DNA from 2 places in the Nitratireductor sp. J20-h4 genome. Region 1 is predicted to be linked to the other one. Evidence: riboswitches for the same ligand, from Rfam matches in the RefSeq annotation. Region 1 holds a riboswitch; the other holds the start of a gene.
The links. A riboswitch is a leader RNA that binds a small molecule or an ion and turns the genes downstream of it on or off. The one in region 1 is predicted to bind S-adenosylmethionine.
Positions count from the first base shown of each region.

Region 2: another riboswitch for S-adenosylmethionine. It lies ahead of ACT2B0_RS02180 (O-succinylhomoserine sulfhydrylase); the one in region 1 lies ahead of metX (homoserine O-acetyltransferase MetX).

Region 1 covers NZ_CM165557.1:3,561,280-3,567,190, forward strand. The annotation lists gene ACT2B0_RS17080 (DUF2125 domain-containing protein) at 1-658, shown strand, start outside; gene ACT2B0_RS17085 (prephenate/arogenate dehydrogenase family protein) at 651-1,616, opposite strand; gene hisC (histidinol-phosphate transaminase) at 1,620-2,720, opposite strand; SAM riboswitch at 2,800-2,877, shown strand; gene metX (homoserine O-acetyltransferase MetX) at 2,949-4,130, shown strand; gene metW (methionine biosynthesis protein MetW) at 4,133-4,741, shown strand; gene ACT2B0_RS17105 (ZIP family metal transporter) at 4,745-5,884, opposite strand; gene ACT2B0_RS17110 (multicopper oxidase domain-containing protein) at 5,884-5,911, opposite strand, start outside.
Region 2 covers NZ_CM165557.1:443,192-449,102, reverse strand. The annotation lists gene ACT2B0_RS02195 (ion transporter) at 1-401, shown strand, start outside; gene ACT2B0_RS02190 (dipeptidase) at 451-1,626, shown strand; gene ACT2B0_RS02185 (2'-deoxycytidine 5'-triphosphate deaminase) at 1,652-2,764, opposite strand; SAM riboswitch at 2,841-2,918, shown strand; gene ACT2B0_RS02180 (O-succinylhomoserine sulfhydrylase) at 2,963-4,156, shown strand; gene ACT2B0_RS02175 (CDP-alcohol phosphatidyltransferase family protein) at 4,195-4,797, opposite strand; gene apaG (Co2+/Mg2+ efflux protein ApaG) at 4,940-5,332, shown strand; gene ACT2B0_RS02165 (Hsp33 family molecular chaperone) at 5,355-5,911, opposite strand, start outside.

The DNA.
Region 1 (5,911 bases):
CATCCGCCTCGACCTGTTCGCCGCGGCGAACCCCGTTGGCGCGAGCGCCAGCGATATCCGTTTCAGCGCAAGGTCCGCCGACCCGCTGCCGGAGCGCGCCTCGGTGACAGCCCAACAGGTCAAGCTGGACGCAACCCCGGAGGGCCGCGTGGCGTCGGTCCTGTTCGAGGCCGCACGCGCCGAGGCCCATACGCGCCGCAATGGCGCCGATCTCGATCTTGCCCTCAGCGCCGAGGCGATCTCCGCCCTTCCGCCGCAACTCGGACGCGAGATCCGTGCCGAGCGGTTCCAGGCCGACCTCACCGTCGCCGACGGCGTGCGGCTCGCCGTCGAGCGGCCGCAGAGCCTGCGCGGCATCAGCCTCGTCATTCGCGATCTCGCCATTACCCTGGCAGATCAGGCCGGTTTCGCGCTTTCCGGCCCATTTTCTGTCGATATGGACGGATTTATCGACGCAAAATTGCAGATTTCGGCGCAAAATCCGCAAAAACTGGCCACGCTTTTGGCAGAAATCATGCCGGAAAACGGCGATCAGATCCGCTCGGTGGCGGCCGGGCTCGCCGCGCTCGGCGACAATCCCAGCCTGCCGCTCACCGTGACGAAGGGGCAGGCGCGGATCGCCTTCATCACGCTCGGCCGGATCCCGCCGCTCAACTAGAACCCGACTTTTCCGGCTCCCTGTCATCGCGGGACGGATGGGCGACGGCGTGGCGGCCGAAATCGGGCACGTCGATGTCCTGGCCGGCCTCGATGATCGAGCGCCGCACCGCCCGGGTATGGGTGAACAGGTCGAACAGCTTGTCGCCGTCGCCCCAGCGGATCGCCCGCTGCAATGCCGACAGATCTTCCGAAAACCGCGCCAGCATCTCCAAAATGGCCTCGCGATTGTGCAGGCACACGTCGCGCCACATGGTCGGGTCGGACGCGGCCAGGCGGGTGAAGTCGCGAAAACCGGACGCCGAATATTTGATCACCTCGGACTTGGTCACCGCTTCCAGATCGTCGGCGGTGCCGACGATGTTGTAGGCGATGATATGCGGCAGGTGCGAGACGATGGCGAGCACCATGTCGTGATGGGCGGGGTCCATCACGTCCACCTTCGAGCCGCACGCCTCCCAGAAGCCTGACAGCCGCGCGAGCGCGTCCGGATCGGTGTCCGGCAGCGGCGTCAGGATGCACCAGCGCCCGTCGAACAGGTCGGCGAAACCGGCATCCGGCCCCGAGCGTTCCGTACCGGCGATCGGATGGCCGGGGATGAAATGGACCGAGGGCGGCAATTCAGGCGCCATCTGGCTGACGACCGACCCCTTGGTCGAGCCGACATCGGTGACGATCGCCCCGGCCTTGAGCGCGGGCGCGATCGCGCGCGCCACCGCGCCGGACGCGCCGACCGGCACCGACACGATGACGAGATCGGCATTTTCGACCGCCTTGGCCGGGTCGCCTTCATAGACATCGCCCAGACCCAGCTCCGCGGCCCGTTCGAGCGTCGCGGCCGAGCGTGTCGAGACCACAACCCTGCCCGCCAGCCCCTCGCGGCGTATCACATGGGCAAGCGACGAACCAATCAGGCCGATGCCCACCAGGGCAACGCGATCGAACATCGGATCGGACATGGTTCAGTCTTTCAGAAAATCCGAGAGCGCGGCGACCACACCCCGGTTGGCTTCTTCCGTGCCGATCGTCATCCTGAGCGCATTCGGGAATCCGTAGCCGGCGACACGGCGCAAAATATAGCCCCGCGCCGTCAGATACTCGTCGGCCAGCGCCGCCGAGCGGCGCTCGTCGGGAAAATGGATCAGGATGAAATTGCCGATGCTCGGCGTGACCCTGAGACCAAGCTTGGTCAGTTTCTCCGTCAGCCACGGCAGCCATTGGTCGTTATGCGCGACCGATTTCTCGACATGGTCGCGGTCGCGGATCGCAGCCACCCCGGCCTCGATCGCCGCCGCGTTGACGTTGAACGGACCGCGAATGCGGTTGAGCGCGGCAATCACATGCGCCGGCGCGTAGATCCAGCCGATACGCGCGCCGCCGAGGCCGTACACCTTGGAGAAGGTCCGGGTCATGACCACATTATCGAACGAGGATACGAGCTCGATGCCGGTCTCGTAGTCGTTGCGGCGCACATATTCGGCATAGGCCGCGTCGAGCACCAGAAGCACGTTTTTCGGCAGCCCCGCATGCAGCCGCCGCACCTCCTCGAACGGCACATAGGTGCCGGTCGGGTTGTTGGGATTGGCCAGAAAGACGATCCTGGTCCTGTCGGTCACCGCAGCCAGGATGGCATCGACATCGGCTGTCTCGTCGGTTTCCTTTACCACCACCGGCACCGCGCCCGCCGCCTGGATGTAGATCCGGTAGACCAGGAAGCCGTGCTCGGTGAACACACCTTCGTCGCCCGGCTGCAGATAGGCCTGCGCCAACAGCCCGAGCGCCTCGTCGGAGCCGTTGGTGCACAGAATGTTGTCCGGGTTGAGCCCCTGCACTTCCGCTATCGCCTCGCGCAACCTGCTCGCCGCGCCATCAGGGTAGAACTCGAGCGAGGCGGCCACCGACCGCACGGCCTCGACCGCCTTGGGCGACGCGCCGAGCGGGTTTTCGTTCGACGACAGCTTATGGACTTTGGCCACGCCCGCCGGCGCCGCGCTCTTGCCGGGCACATAGGCGGCGATATCCATGATGCCGGGTTTCGGCTCTGGGCGGACGGGCAGGCTCATGGCGGGGTTCCTTCGCGGATGATCGCCTTCCGACTAGCAAAGCTTTGCCGTTGACGCAAAGGCTTGCGCAAGATTATAATCGGCCTCCCGTGGTGATTTGGCCGGTCGGCTTGCAGCCACGTAAAACAAGTCGCTAAAGGGCCGTTTGCATCAGGTAACCGGCTTTGCGAGCGCGCAATGCCGGTTTTTTTGTGCTTCGAGCAAGGCCGGCCGCATGAGGTGATGTGGATGGCCGCACGGCGGGCCCGAAAGCTGAAGGCAACCAACGAGGCGACCGACCCGTCGAGCCGGGTCGCGCGCTTTGGACCGGACAGGCCGCTTTCGCTCGATTCGGGCAAGGTGCTGTCGCCGTTCCAGATCGCTTACGAGACCTATGGCGCGCTGAACGAGGCCCGCAGCAACGCCATCCTGATCTGCCATGCGCTGACCGGCGACCAATATGTCGCCAGCCGCAATCCCATCACCGGCAAGCCGGGCTGGTGGGAAAGCCTGGTCGGCCCGGGCAAGGTGATCGACACCGGCCGTTTTTTCGTCATCTGCTCCAACGTCATCGGCGGCTGTCTGGGCTCCACCGGCCCCGCCTCGCTCAACCCCGAGACCGGCCGCGCCTACGGCCTCGACCTGCCGATCGTCACCATAGGCGACATGGTGCGCGCGCAGACGATGCTGGTCGACGAACTCGGCATCGGCCGACTGTTTTCCGTCATCGGCGGTTCGATGGGCGGCATGCAGGTGCTGGAATGGGCGGCGAGCTATCCCGAGAGGGTGTTCACCGCTTTGCCGATCGCGGCAGGGGCGCGACATTCCGCCCAGAACATCGCCTTTCACGAAGTCGGCCGCCAGGCGGTGATGGCCGACCCCGAATGGTGCGGCGGGCGCTATATCGACGAGGGACGCCGGCCGGAAAAAGGCCTCGCGGTCGCGCGCATGGCCGCCCACATCACCTATCTGTCGGAAACCGCGCTGCACCGCAAATTCGGCCGCAATCTGCAGGATCGCGAGACCCTGACCTTCGGGTTCGACGCGGATTTCCAGATCGAAAGCTATTTGCGCCACCAGGGCATGACCTTCGTCGACCGCTTCGACGCCAATTCCTATCTCTACATGACGCGGGCGATGGACTATTTCGACCTCGCCGCCGATCGTGGCGGGCGGCTGGCCGACGCCTTCCGCAACACCGAGACCCGTTTCTGCCTCGTCTCCTTCACTTCGGACTGGCTGTTTCCGACCGAGGAAAGCCGCACCGTGGTGCGTGCGCTCAACGCCGCCGGCGCCTCGGTTTCCTTCGTCGAGATCGAGACCGACCGCGGCCACGACGCATTTCTGCTCGAGGAGCCGGAATTCTTCGCCGCCGTCGGCGGATTTCTGGACTCCGCCGCCCGCGCCCGCGGCCTGGAGGATGCGCCGTGAGTATGAACCACGACGCCCGGGTCGACCTCGCCATGGTGGCCGGCCTGATCGACCCGCGCGCCCGCGTGCTCGACGTTGGATGCGGAGACGGGGCGCTTCTGGACCTTTTGATCACCGACAAGCAGATCGACGGCCGCGGCATCGAGATATCGCAGCGCGGCGTCAACGAATGCGTCGCGCGTGGCCTGTCGGTGATCCAGGGCGATGCCGACACCGACCTCAGCCATTATCCCGACCAGGGCTTCGACTACGTGATCCTCTCGCAGACGCTGCAGGCCACACGCAATCCCAAGGAAGTGCTCGAACAATTGCTGCGGATCGGTCGGCGTGCGATCGTCTCGTTCCCGAATTTCGGCCATTGGCGCGTGCGCCTGTCGCTGCTTTTGCGCGGGCGCATGCCGGTCACACGCGACCTGGCCTATAGCTGGTACGACACGCCCAACATCCATTTCTGCACGATCCGCGACTTCGTCGCTCTGTGCGAAGAGATCGGCGCGACCGTGGAGAGCGCAACCGCGCTCGACGGCAACGGCCAGAAGATCGGCGTCTCGCTGCCATGGTGGTTCTGGAACTTCTTCGGCCAGCAGGCGGTGTTCCTGCTGAGGAAATGACACTCACACCAACAAGGCGGTCGCGTACATGATCAACAGACCGGCCGCGACGCCGCCAGCGTAGTTCAAGCCGCCCAGGGCGGCGAACCCGCCCTTTCTCACCGTCAGCGCCGTCACCTCGACCATCACCTGGAAGATCGCCCCGGCACCGACGCCGAAACACAAAGCCAGCCAATAGGGCCCCGGTGCTTGCGTTCCGGCCCAAACGCCGGCGACCGCCGGCAGCCCCGCGAGCCCGGCAAGCAGGACGAACAACGACAAAGGCGGTTTTGCGCGTACGAGCGGCGCCGCGATGCCGATGCCCTCGGTCACGTTGTGAATGATGAAACCGACGACCAGAAAGGTCGCCAAGGCGCCGGCGCCGGCCGAAAGCGCGCCGCCCACCGCCAGGCCTTCGCCCAGATTGTGCAGCCCGATGCCAAGCGCGATGAAGCCGGCGAGCGCGGCGCCCTGCGGCGCGGCGCCGCGCCAGCGCCCGGCCACGAACAACGCCAGCGCCGTCAATGCCGCGGCCACCCATACCGCCGTCTGGCCGCGCAGACGCTCCAGGGCGGCCGAACCGGCCTCCAGCCCCTCGCCCAGCGTGTCGAGGAAAAGATAGGCCAAGAGCCCGACGGTCAGCGCCAGCAGAAAATCGAACGTACCGGCTGAAAGCCCGCGCATTGCGGGAAAGGCCAGCATGCCGGTCGCAACCGGCGCCACGCCGAGCAGGAGCCCAATCACGGCAAGCCGCCACAGCGAGCCGGCGTCGAGCCCCGGCGTGGCCTGTGCGACCTCCACCGTGTGTTCGAACGTCGCCCCGGTCGAGGTCACCAGCACGATATGATGCGCTTCGCCCTCGACCCAAGGATAGGGAACCGTGACCCGGGCGCCGTCAAGACGCCCGACCGGTCCGGCCGGCGTCAGGTCGAAAGCACGATAGGCCCCGTCGACCTGGACCTGGGCGATGGCGACCGGCTGCGATCCGTCGGCGCGGATGCCGAGCTCGATCATGCCCGGGCGCAGGCGCGTGCCTTCCACCACGACCTGTTCGACAGGCGGCGCGGCGGCCCCGATCCGGTCGAGCGGGCGCGCGCCCAGCACATAGGCGACGATCGCGGCCAGGATCAAAAGCGGAAGCGCCAGCCAGACGAAACGGACCATCACACCACCTCGAAATGGCTCATCCAG
Region 2 (5,911 bases), 1.3 Mb from region 1:
GGTCGATCATGCTGCTGCTGTCGCTGGTCTATTACGTGTTTTCGGTCATGGCGACCAAGCTGTTCGGCGCGGCCTTTCCCGACTGGTTCGGCACCATCGCGCTGTCGGCCTATTCGCTGTTCCAGATCATGACGCTGGAAAGCTGGTCGATGGGCATCGTGCGGCCGGTGATGGAGGTCTTCCCCTGGGCGTGGCTGTTCTTCATCCCCTTCATCGTGTCGACCACCTTCACCGTGCTCAACCTGTTCATCGGCATCATCGTCTCGGCCATGCAGGAGGAACACGACGCCGAGGCGACGGCCGAGCGCCAGGCCCTGCAGAACGAGCAGGAACTGATCCTGGCCGAGATCCGGGCGCTGCGCGCGGAGTTGCGCCAGCGCGCCGAAACGAGCAAGACTTGACGCGCCGGCCCCTCGGGTCGCGAACCGCCAGCGCCGAAGGGGACGATCGATGCGCCGAATCCTGAAAATCGCCGCCGCCGCCGCGCTGCTCGTCGCGGCGATCGGGCTCGGCATCTTCTTTTTCGTCGCGCCTGCGATGGTCGAGCGCTCGATGAACCAGGTGCTGGTTGCGCCGCCTTACGAGGCGACGGAGGCGGCCCGGCGCCTGCATGAGACGCTGGTGGTCGCCGACATGCACGCGGACTCGCTTTTGTGGGGCCGCGACCTGCTCGAACGCGGCGAGCGCGGCCATGTCGACATCCCCCGCCTGATCGAGGGCAATGTCGCCGTGCAGATGTTCACCCTGGTTTCAAAGACCCCGCGCGGCCTCAATATCGAGCGCAACGCCGGCGACAGCGACAACGTCACCTGGCTCGCCATCGGCCAGCGCTGGCCGCTACGCACCTGGTTCAGCCTCAAGCAGCGCGCGCTCTACCAGGCCGAAAGGCTGCATGCGATGGCGGACGCCTCGAACGGCCGCTTCGTCATCGTCAAGACCAAGGCCGATCTGACGGCGTTTCTCGAACGCCGCAAATCCGAACCGGAGATCGTCGCCGGCATTCTCGGCATCGAGGGCGCGCAGGTTCTGGAGGGCGACCCCGCCAATGTCGACGCCATGTTTTCCGCCGGCTACAGGATGATGGCGCCAACCCATTTCTTCGACAATGAAATGGCCGGCTCGGCCCACGGCGTCGACAAGGGCGGCCTGACGGAGGCCGGCCGGAAGATGATCGCGCGCATGGAGGAGCTCGGCATGATCGTCGACATCGCGCACGGGTCGCAAAAACAGATCGACGAGGTGCTGGCCATGGCGACCCGGCCGGTCGTGGTGTCGCATGGCGGGGTCAAGGGGACCTGCGACAACAACCGCAATTTGAGCGACGGGCAATTGCGCGCCATCGCCGCAAATGGCGGGCTGGTCGGCATCGGCTATTGGGACACGGCGGTGTGCGGCACCGATCCGGCCGCGATCGCCCGGGCGCAGAAATACGTGATCGACCTGATCGGGGCCGAGCATGTCGGCCTCGGTTCCGACTATGACGGCGCCGTCGACGTGCCGTTCGACACGACCGGCCTGCCGCTCCTGACCGAAGCTTTGCTCGCCGAAGGCCTGGGCGAACAGGATATCGCACGGGTGATGGGCGGCAACCAGATCAGACTTTTGATGGAGCTCCTCCCCGACTGAGCGCCGCCTTCGTCAGTGTGCCTGCTCAGCGAAAGTGCTTCGACAGTTTCAGCCCCTGGGCCTGATAGTTCGAGCCGAGATCGGCGCCGTAGAGCGCGCCGGGCGCGGAGGCCATGTGCTCGTAGACCAGCCGGCCGACGACCTGGCCGTGCTCGAGGATGAACGGCACTTCGTGGCTGCGCACTTCCAGAACGGCGCGGCTGCCAGTGCCGCCGGCGGCCGAATGGCCGAAACCGGGGTCGAAGAAGCCGGCGTAGTGGACGCGGAACTCGCCGACCAGCGGATCGAACGGCGTCATCTCGGCGGCGTAGCCAGGCGGAACATGGACGGCCTCGCGCGAGACCAGAATGTAGAACTCGTCGGGATCGAGGATCAGTTCGCGCCGGTCGCGAATGTCGAGCGGTTCCCAGAAATCGGCGACATCGTGGGCGGCGCGCTGGTCGACATCGATCAGCGCGGTGTGATGCTTGGCCCGGTAGCCGATCAGGCCACCGTCCCCGCCCGCCCCTTCGAGGTCGATCGACAGCGCGATGCCGCCGCCGGTGATGTTGGGCGTGTCGGAGGCGACCAGCGTTTCGGCGTCGTGCAGGGCAAGGAGCGCGTTCTCGTCGAGCGCCGCCCGGCCGCGCCGGAAGCGTATCTGCGACAGCCGCGAGCCGGTGCGCACGACGATCGGAAAGGTGCGCGGACTGACCTCGAGATAGAGCGGGCCCTTGTAGCCGGCGGGGATCTTGTCGAATTCGGGTCCGAAATCGGCCATGACGCGGGTGAAGATGTCGAGCCGGCCGGTGGAGCTTTTCGGGTTGGCGGCCGCCGATACGCCCTCGCCCAGTTCCAGTCCCTCCAGAAGCGGGACAATGTAGACGCAGCCCGTTTCCAGAACCGCGCCGCCCGTCAGGTCGACCTCGTGCAGTTTCAGCCGGTCGAGCTTGTCCATGACGCGATGACGCGGACCGGGCAGAAAGCTCGCCCGCACGCGATAGGCTTTCTCGCCCAGGCGCAGATCAAGGCTCGCCGGCTGGACCTGGTCGGCATCGAGCGGCACCGGCGCGGCCAGCGCACCGGCCTCGAACAGGGCCGAGATCTCGTGATCGGGCAGAATGCCAGTCTTGCGCAAGGTCGGCGGCTCCCGGGCCAATCGACAGTCATGTTTCGGGCGCGGCGAGCATTAGCGGAGCAAATTGTTGACGCAAGGCCGGCGGGCGTTTATTGGACACTTATCCCGTGGTGATTTGGCCGGTCGGCTTGCAGCCACGTTAAACAAGTCGCTAAAGGGCCGAACGCAAGCCGGTTCGCGACTTTCCGCGACCGGTTTTTTTGTGTTCGAGGTACCGCCATGACAAGCGAAACGAAGCGCAACTGGAAACCCGCGACCGCGCTGGTCCACGGCGGAACGCAGCGTTCAGCCTTTGGCGAAACCTCCGAGGCGCTCTATTTGACGCAAGGTTTCGTCTACGACAGCGCCGAGGCGGCCGAAGCGCGCTTCAAGGGCGAGGCGCCCGGCTTCATCTATTCGCGTTATGCCAACCCGACGGTCGACATGTTCGAACGGCGCATGTGCGAACTGGAGGGTGCCGAAGAGGCCAGGGCAACGGCCTCCGGCATGGCGGCGGTGGCGGCGGCGCTGCTGTGCTCGCTCGGTGCCGGCGATCACGTCGTCGCCGCGCGGGCCTTGTTCGGCTCGTGCCGCTGGATCGTGGAAACGCTGATGCCGAAATACGGCATCGAGACGACGCTGGTGGACGGCACCGACATCGACGCATGGAAAAACGCGGTGCGCGCCAACACACGGCTGTTCTTCCTCGAAAGCCCGACCAATCCGACGCTCGAGGTGATCGACATCGCCGCCGTTGCCGAGATCGCCAATGAGAGCGGTGCGCGGCTGGTGGTCGACAACGTGTTCGCCACCCCGCTGCAGCAAAAGCCGCTCGCGCTCGGCGCGCATGTGGTGGTCTATTCGGCAACCAAGCATATTGACGGCCAGGGCCGCTGCCTGGGCGGCGTCGTGCTGTCGGACAAGGCCTGGATCGACGAGAAGCTGCACGACTATTTCCGCCATACCGGGCCGAGCCTGTCGCCGTTCAACGCCTGGACGCTGCTCAAAGGGCTGGAAACGCTACCGTTGCGGGTACGCCAGCAGACGGAAAGCGCTGCCCGGATCGCGGGGCATCTCGCCTGCCACCCTGCCGTCGAGCGCATCATCTATCCCGGCCGCAACGACCACCCGCAGGCCGACATCATCGCGCGGCAGATGACGGGCGGCTCGACCCTGATCTGCTTCGATGTCAAGGGCGGCAAGCGGGCGGCCTTTTCCTTCCAGAACGGGCTGGATCTGATCCGCATCTCAAACAATCTCGGCGACGCCAAGAGCCTGATTACCCACCCGGCGACGACCACGCACAAGAACCTCGCCGAGGCGGCGCGGCTGGAACTCGGCATCAATGCGGGCACGGTCAGGCTTTCGGTCGGCCTCGAAGACGCCGACGACCTGATCGACGATCTCGACCGGGCTCTCGCCCAGGCGGCCTGATCCTCGCGGCCCGTGGCGGTCGCGGCTTCACGGACGGTTCAGAAGCTGCGCCTGGCCAGAACGATGCGCGAGACGGCCGTATAGGCCGTCAACGCCGCGAAGACATAGGAAAGCGTGGCAAAACTGGCCGGCAGAAGGCAGAAAGCGACGAAAAGCAGGATCGTTTCGGTCGCTTCCGCAAGCCCGGTGGTGAAAAAGATCGATTTTTCGCCACGCGCGTCGCTCGACAGCCCGCGTCGTTCAGCCATGACGGCGAACGCCAGAAAGCTCGCGCCGTTGATATAGAAGGTGAAGATCAGCACCGCGCCGGCGACCGCGTTGGCCGCCGGGTCGAGCAGCACGAAGCCGAGCGGGATCGCTCCGTAAAAGACGAAGTCGAGCACGATGTCGAGGAAGCCGCCATAATCGGTCTTGCCCTCGAGCCGCGCCACGGCCCCGTCCAGACCGTCGCCCAGACGGCTGATCAGCAAAAGCGCCAGCCCGGACCAGAGATAACCGAAGGCGATCGCGCCGGTCGCCGCGAGCCCGACCGCGCAGGCCACCACCGTGACGGTGTCGGCGCCGACGCCGGTCGCGGCCAGTTTTCTGGCGAGCCGGTCGAGTACCGGATCGAGCCGCGGCTTGACCCAGCCGTCAAGCACGACCGACATCCCGGCCGCCCGACCGGCCAAACTGCCGCGGGGGTAGAAACAATGCGTTCCGGGGCGTGTGTGCGGATCGCGGCTTGACCCATCGGGCCGGCTCGGCAAGGATTCTGTGCATGAACGTTCGGGAGCCTCGATGATGTACCAGACGGTAACGCGAAACATAGAGGTGCGCGTGGAGCCTTTCTATCTCGATGAGCGCTCCGACCCCTCACAATCGCGCTATGTCTGGGCCTATCGGGTCACGATCGCCAACAACTCGCAGGTGCCGGTGCAGCTTCTGTCGCGCTACTGGCACATTACCGATGGGGAGGGACGTGTCGAGGAAGTCCGAGGGGCCGGCGTCGTCGGCGAACAGCCGCAGCTCGGGCCCGGCGACAGTTTCCAGTATACGTCGGGCTGCCCGCTTTCCACGCCTTCGGGCATCATGACCGGCCGCTATACGATGCGCGACGCGGCCGGCGCCATGTTCGACATCGACATTCCAGCCTTCTCGCTCGACCTGCCCGACGACACACGCACGCTGAATTGAACGGGCGTGAACGGTGCTGTTTTCACTCGCCGTCGGCGCCTGTGAATTCTGCCGGGTCGAAGCTGTATTCCTTGGAGCAGAACTCGCAGTTGACGCGGATTTCGCCGTCTTCGACGCTCTCGGCGATTTCGTCGTCGGAGAACCCGTCGAGGATGGCGCTGATCTTTTCGCGCGAACACGAACAGTCGTCGGCGACGGCCTGGCCGGGGAACACGACGACACCGCGCTCATGGAACAGCCGATAAAGCAGCCGTTCGGTGCCGATCGTGGGATCGAACAGTTCGTCCGGCTCGATGGTCGAAAACAGCGCCAGCAGCTCGGCCCAGGCATCGTCGAGATGCACCGGCTCGGCGGCATCGCTTTCGCCGTCGCCGCCCGGCAGGTCGGGCAGGCGCATGCGGTCGGGCGCCTCGGGCAGGAACTGCGCCAGCATACCGCCGGCGCGCCACGATGACCTGCCTCCGGCCTCCGGCAGGACCTGGCGGGCGACCGACAGCCGCACCTCGGTGGGAATCTGTTCCGACTGCCTGAAATAGGTGCGCGCGACCTCCTCCAGCGAGGTGCCGTCAAGCTGGACGA